DNA from 2 places in the Micrococcus sp. TA1 genome. Region 1 is predicted to be linked to the other one. Evidence: riboswitches for the same ligand, from Rfam matches in the RefSeq annotation. Region 1 holds a riboswitch; the other holds the start of a gene.
What was found. A riboswitch is a leader RNA that binds a small molecule or an ion and turns the genes downstream of it on or off. The one in region 1 is predicted to bind S-adenosylmethionine.
Positions count from the first base shown of each region.

Region 2: another riboswitch for S-adenosylmethionine. It lies ahead of GGQ69_RS02295 (O-acetylhomoserine aminocarboxypropyltransferase/cysteine synthase family protein); the one in region 1 lies ahead of GGQ69_RS13775 (acyl-CoA dehydrogenase family protein).

Region 1 covers NZ_JACHNW010000003.1:6,315-9,711, reverse strand. The annotation lists gene GGQ69_RS13780 (NtaA/DmoA family FMN-dependent monooxygenase) at 1-1,401, shown strand, start outside; SAM riboswitch class I at 1,453-1,547, shown strand; gene GGQ69_RS13775 (acyl-CoA dehydrogenase family protein) at 1,553-2,893, shown strand; gene GGQ69_RS13770 (hypothetical protein) at 2,999-3,397, shown strand, end outside.
Region 2 covers NZ_JACHNW010000001.1:558,498-561,894, reverse strand. The annotation lists gene GGQ69_RS02300 (homoserine O-acetyltransferase) at 1-331, opposite strand, end outside; gene GGQ69_RS02295 (O-acetylhomoserine aminocarboxypropyltransferase/cysteine synthase family protein) at 349-1,725, opposite strand; SAM riboswitch class IV at 1,798-1,912, opposite strand; gene GGQ69_RS02290 (VOC family protein) at 2,053-2,709, shown strand; gene GGQ69_RS02285 (CPBP family intramembrane glutamic endopeptidase) at 2,827-3,397, opposite strand, start outside.

The DNA of each region.
Region 1 (3,397 bases):
GTCAACGCCTTCCTGATGAACACCACCAGCCACATCATGGGTGGGCAGTGGCGTCGACCGGAGGCGGAACAGCACCGTTTCAACGAGCTGTCACTGTGGACCGACCTTGCCCGCCGGTTGGAGGACGCGCGTTTCGACGCCCTGTTCTTCGCGGATGTCGTGGGTCTGTACGGGGACTACGACGGGGGATGGGACGGCCATGTCCGACGAGGCCTGCAAGTGCCGTCGAACGACCCGCTGGTCCTGCTGTCCGCGCTGGCGGGGGCGACGAGTGATATCGGCCTGGCCGCGACCTCATCCATCATCCAGTCCCATCCGTTCCAATTCGCCCGTCAACTCTCCACGCTGGATCACCTGTCCGATGGCCGCGCCGGGTGGAACATCGTCACCAGCGTGCTCGAGAACTCTCATCGCAACTTCGGCGCCACCGAGCTCGCCCGTCATGACGAGCGGTACGACTGGGCTGAGGAATACCTCGAGGCCGTCTACAAGCTCTGGGAGGGTTCCTGGGACGAGGGGGCGTTCCTGGCGGACAAGGACCAAGGGATGCTGGCGGACCCCGAGGGTGTTCACAAGATCCATCACCGCGGCGAGCGATACTCCATCGAGGGGCCGCACCTGAGTGCGCCCTCGAGCCAGCGGACGCCAGTGCTCTTCCAGGCTGGCGCCTCACCCCGCGGCCAGCAGTTCTGCGCCCGTCATGCCGAGGCCACGTTCACCCTGCTGCCCCACCCCAGGGCTGCAGGGGAGTACACCGCCCACGTGCGGAGACAGGCCGTGAGCCAGGGGCGCAAGGAACGGGACGTCGTGTTCATCCAGGGGTTCCACGTGGTGACGGGGAGTACCGAGGGAGAAGTCGCGCGCAGGCTGGCGGACCTCGATTCCACGATGGACGTGGACGCCTTGCTGGCGCACACCGGAGGCGGGCTCGGCATCGACTTCGGGGGGCGAGACCCGGACGAACCGCTGGCGGGCCTGGTGACCGAGGGCGGTCGTGGACAGCTGGAAGCCGTTCGGCGATTCGCCGATACGGACACGCCGACCGTCCGCGACTTCGCGCTGTTCCGGACGCGGGCCAACCTTCTGGCGGGCACACCGGAGCAGATCGCGGATGCCCTGGAGGACTGGCAGGACGCCGGCGTCGACGGCATCAACCTGGTCAACCACACCATTCCCGGCAGCTACGTGGAGTTCATCGAGGGCGTGTTGCCCGAGCTTCGGCGCCGGGGGCTGACGCAGGGGGAGTACACGCCCGGCACGCTGCGCCAGAAGCTCTACGGCCAGGGAGACCGCCTGCCCGAGCGCCACCCGGCCGCTCGTTACCGCGGTGCCTTCCGCGAGCATTCCGCCGCCGCGACAACACGTTCCCGGGCCCGGGCCACAGCCACAGGTGACGCCTGAGGGAGGTGTCCGACTTGGCCACCAAGGCACGCCAGTGGTCTGATGGAGACGCAACCATCCAGAGCGGCCGAGAGACCCGGATCGACGACGCCGCAGCAACCCGCCCTTGACAGGGGACCGGGTGCTACCGCCGGGACCGATGGGAGATTCCATGACCTCGACCGTGCACGTCACCACCTACCAGGACCTGGCCGGGCGGTTCGCCCCCGCCCTCCAGGACATCGCCCGCGGGGAACCGGCCCGGGAGGCCGGCCGTCACCTGCCCTTCGCCGCTCTCGAGCAGCTCCGTGCGGTGGGGATCGGCACGCTCACCGTCCCGGTGGAGGCCGGGGGCCCCGGTGCCGGGCAGGAGGACATGCTGCGCCTGCTGATGGACCTCGCCGCGGTGGACGCGAACACGGCGCACCTGGTCCGCAGCCACCTCAGCTTCGTCGAGCACGTCCTCGCCCAGCCGGACGAGGCCCTGCGCACGAGGTGGCTGGAACGGGTGGCGGACGGCGAACTGGCCGGCAGCGCGCTGTCCGAGGCCCGCGGGCCGGCGCTGGGCGAGATGGACACGACCGTCTCCCGGGACGAGGGCGGCCAGCTGCGGATCAGCGGCCGCAAGTACTACACCACCGGCAGCATCTTCGCCACGTGGACCCTGGCGACGGCCCGCCTCGACGACGCCGTTCCCCTGCCCGGGCGCCGTCGCGGCGGTTCCCGGCAGAACCTGGCGTCCGGCGCCTCCGGAGGCTCCCCGGGCTCCGCGCGGCTGGCGCTCGCCGTCGTGAGGGTCCGTCAACCGCGGACGCTCGTCAAGGACGACTGGGACGGGTTCGGCCAGCGGCTGACCGGTACCGGCACGGTCGAGTTCGACCGGGCCGGCGTCGAGGAGCTGCTGGCGCTGCCACCGGCCGACGGGCACGTGCCGCTGCACCACGAGGCCACCCTGATGGCCCTGCTCGCCGGGGTCGGGCGGGCCGCGCTGAGGGACGGGGTCGACCAGACGAAGCGCCGGCGCCGGTCACCGAACACCGCGGGCGGGCTCACCCCGCGGGAGGACGACCAGCTCCTGGGGATCATCGGCGAGCTGTCCGCCCAGCAGGCCACCGCCGAGGAACTGGTCCGTGCCGCCGGACGTGACCTGGACGCGGCACTGGCGCTCGCGGCCGCGGGGCGCGACACCCAGGGCGGGCGAGCCGCCGTCGGGGCGGACGCGGGCGATGACGGCGGCGACGACGGTGCTGCCGCCGAGGCCCTGCAACGCGCCGCCCTGACGGCCCATCGGGCGCACGTGATGGTGCCCCGGCTCGTCCTGGACACCTGCACGCGCATCTTCGACACCCTCGGCGCCTCCGCCACGAGCACCGAGCTGCAGCTGGACCGGCACTGGCGCAACGCACGGACCCTGGCCAGCCACGACCCGGCGGTCTTCATGGCCCGCATGGTGGGCGACTGGGAGGTCAACGGCACCGCGCCGGTGCCCTACCTGTCCACAGGCACGGCCTGAGGGGGCTTTCCGGACCTCGCGACGAGAATTTCCACGCCGGACCCATCCGGCCCGGCACCTGCTCCGAACACCAGACGTCAACGCTGGATCGACCAAGGAGCAGTCATGACCACGAACACCACGAAGAAGTCCGCGGCCGTCCTCGGCACCATTGCCCTCGCCCTGTCCCTCGCCGCCTGCGGCGCCGGAGGGGACGCAGGCGCGCAACCGGACCAGTCCACCGCCTCGGCGTCGATGTCCGCCTCGCCCTCGGCCTCCGCGAACACGTCCGGGGGCATGGAGGGCGGTGCGTCGGAGGACATGCCGATGCCGGCCTCCACCGGTGACCCGTTCGCCGACGCCCGGACCGCCGCGGCCCACATGCCCAAGACCGCCGAGACCCTGGCCACCGGATTCGCCACCGCGGCAGACGTGGGGGGAGACCCCTCCTCCGACGCGGCGACCGTGCGAGCCACCTTGACGGCACAACTGCAGGAGCACGTCTACCTGGCCGGGATGACGGTG
Region 2 (3,397 bases), on a different contig from region 1:
GACCGGTCGTCCCGTAGCAGCCGCCCAGCATGTTGGGGGCCACCACGAACCACTGATCGGTGTCCACCGGCGCGCCCGGTCCGATGATGCCCTCCCACCAGCCGGCCTCCGGTTCCCCGGTGGAGGCGGCCACGTGGGTGGAACCGGTCAGGGCGTGCAGCACCAGCACGGCGTTGGACCTGTCCGCGTTCAGCGTGCCCCAGGTCTCGTAGGCGATCTCCACGGCGGGCAGGTGACCGCCGGCCTCGAAGTCGAAGGCGCCGATCCGCCGGGAGTGCAGGCCGCCGTCGGGAAGGGCGGTGCGGGTCTGGTGGGGGCTGGTCATGGTCATGGGGGTCCCTCCGTGCCTCACGCGCTGACGTTGGCGGCGGCGAACCCCTCCTCGAGGTCCGCCAGGATGTCATCGATGCTCTCCACGCCCACCGAGAGCCGGACCAGGCCGGGGGTGACACCGGCGGCGCGCTGCTCGGCCTCCGTCAACTGGGAGTGCGTGGTGGAGGCCGGGTGGATGACGAGCGAACGGATGTCGCCGATGTTGGCCACCTGGTGGTGCAGGCGCAGGGCGTCCACGAACCGCGCGCCGGCCTCGCGGCCACCGGCGATCTCGAAGGACACGAAGCCGCCGGCGCCCTGGGGCAGGTACTGCTGCGCGCGCTCGTACCAGGGGCTGGATGCCAGGCCCGGGTAGATCACGGCCTCGGCCTGGGCGTGGCCGTCCAGGTAGTCGGCGACCCTCTGCGCGTTGGCCACGTGACGCTCCATCCGCAGGGACAGGGTCTCCAGGCCGAGGTTGAGCAGGAAGGCGTTGAACGGGCTGATCGAGCTGCCGAGGTCGCGCAGCAACTGCACGCGGGCCTTCAGGATGTAGGCGAGGTTGGCACCGAGGATGCCCCCGACGCCCAGGTCCCGGGCGAACACCAGTCCGTTGTAGCTCTCGTCCGGGGTGTTGAAGCCCGGGAAGCGCTCCGGCTGGGAGGCGTAGTCAAAGGTCCCGGCGTCCACGATGACCCCGCCCATGGCCACGGCGTGGCCGCCGAGGTACTTGGTGGCCGAGTGCACGACCACGTCCGCGCCGTGCTCGATCGGCCGCAGCAGGTAGGGGGTGGCCAGGGTGTTGTCCACGATGAACGGCACGCCGGCGGCGTGGGCGACGTCGGCGATGCCCCGCAGGTCCGGCACGTCCCCGCGCGGGTTGCCGAGGGACTCGGCGAACAGCAGCTTCGTGGTGTCCCGGACGGCGCCCGTCCACTCCTCCAGGTCGTCCGGGTCCTGGACGAAGGTGGTGGTGATGCCGATCTTGGCCAGGGTGTGCTTGAACAGGTTCTGGGTGCCGCCGTAGAGGGAGGCCGAGACCACCACGTGGTCCCCCGCACCGGCGAGGTTGAGCACGGAGAAGGTGGTGGCCGCCTGCCCGGAGGCCAGCAGCAGGGCGCCCACCCCGCCCTCGAGGGCGGCGATCTTGCCCTCCACGGCCTCCTGGGTCGGGTTGCCGATGCGGGTGTAGATGGGCCCGAGGTCCTTCAGGGCGAACCGGTCGGCGGCGACCTCGTGGGAGGGGAAGTCGAAGGAGTTGGACTGGATGATCGGCAGCGCGGTGGCGCCGAAGGGGTTGACCTCCGGGATGCCGGCGTGCACCTGCCGGGTCTCGAAGCCCCAGTTCGCGGCGGAGTCCGTGGCGCCGGCCGGGTCGGTGTCCGGGGTGGCCTGGTTCGGGGTGTCAGTCATCGACATGGCTCCTGTATCCGTCCAGGGCCACCCGGTGGCATCACGGTGCCGTGAAGCATGCCGCGCCGTGGTGGCCCGCGCTTGCAGGTGCCGGTCGACACCCGCCTGGTCCTCACCCGGGGCACCCCACCGCGAGCTGGAGGGTTGCCGGCCAGCAAGCCGGGGCTCGATGCTGGCGCTCATGACCTGCGCCCAGTCTGCCAGATCGGTGCGAGCGGGTCATCCCGTTCGGTCACAGTGTGACCGCGGCCCCGCCGGAGTGTGATCTGCGCAACTTTTCAAGTGAGGGTAACCTAAGCGATCTCCGCCACGGGGAAGTGGGACGATATGGGCATGATGCGCCTTGATCACGTCTCGTACGCCGTCGGCCCCGAAGAGGGCCTCCCCGCCGCGGTGGCCCGGATCGCCGATGCCCTGGGCATCGAGCGAGTCAAGGGCGGGGTCCACCCCCGCTTCGGCACCCGCAACGCCATCTTCCCGTTGCGCAAGCACCAGTACCTGGAGGTCGTCGAGGTACTCGACCACCCCTCCTCCGGCAAGGCCCCGTTCGGACAGGCCGTGCGCGCCCGCTCCGAGATGGGCGGCGGCTGGATGGGCTGGTGCGTGGCCGTGGACGACCTGGCCCCGTTCGAGGAACGGCTCGAGCGCCAGTCCGTTCCGGGCAACCGCAAGTTCCCGGACGGCCGCGAGCTGACCTGGCGCCAGATCGGCATCAAGGGCCTCATCGCCGACCCGCAGGTGCCCTACCTGCTGCGCTGGGATGACGGCATGGAGGAGCTGCACCCCTCCCGCGCCGCGGAGCCGCAGGCGGAGCTGTCCTCCATCACGATCGCCGGATCGCGGGACCGGGTGCGGGGCTGGCTGGGACTGGACGACCCCGAGCAGAGGGTCGAGGACCTCAACGTCATCTACGAGTCCCCCTCCGGCACGCCCGGCATCCTCGAGGTCACCTTCGAGACCCCCAAGGGCACCGTCACCCTCTGACGCGCCCCGCGGCCCCCGCCCCCTCCCGGCCCCCGGCCCGGTGGGCGGGGGCCTTCGCGTCCAGGACGCCCGCCGGTCCCGCGTGGAGCCGACCGGAACAGGCGGCGCGGGCCGGGCTCAGGTGCCGAACAGCCCCAGCCGGGCCAGGGCCGGGTAGGCCACGAACCCGGTCACGTCCAGCAGCAGGTGGGCCACGACCAGGGGCATCACGCGCCGGTAGCGCACGTACAGCGCACCGAACACCAATCCCATGAGCAGGTTCCCCACTCCCGGCCCGATCCCCTGGTACAGGTGATAGGCCCCGCGCAGGACCGCGCATCCCACCACCACGGTCGTGGCGTTCAGGGGGACGACGGCGCCGCTCGCCCAGGTGCGCAGCCCACCGGGCTCGCCGGGCCGGGCCGGGTCCAGCCCGGACCTCAGTTGCTGCAGGTAGCCGAGCCGGTCGAAGAGCCAGGCCACCACGATGACCTCCTCCAGCAGCGCGTGCCGCAGCGCGGAGAGCACCAGGACCGGGGTGGTCCACCAGTACTCGTCCAGCGCGCTGCCCACGATGGCCGTGGTTACCCCGGCCGCCCGCCCGGCCGCGTAGACCGCCAGGGTCCCCAGGCCGATCGCCACGAACAGGGCCCCGCCCCAGGCCAGGTCGGCCCCCGGACGACGGGCGTCCAGGCCGAAGGTCCGGAAC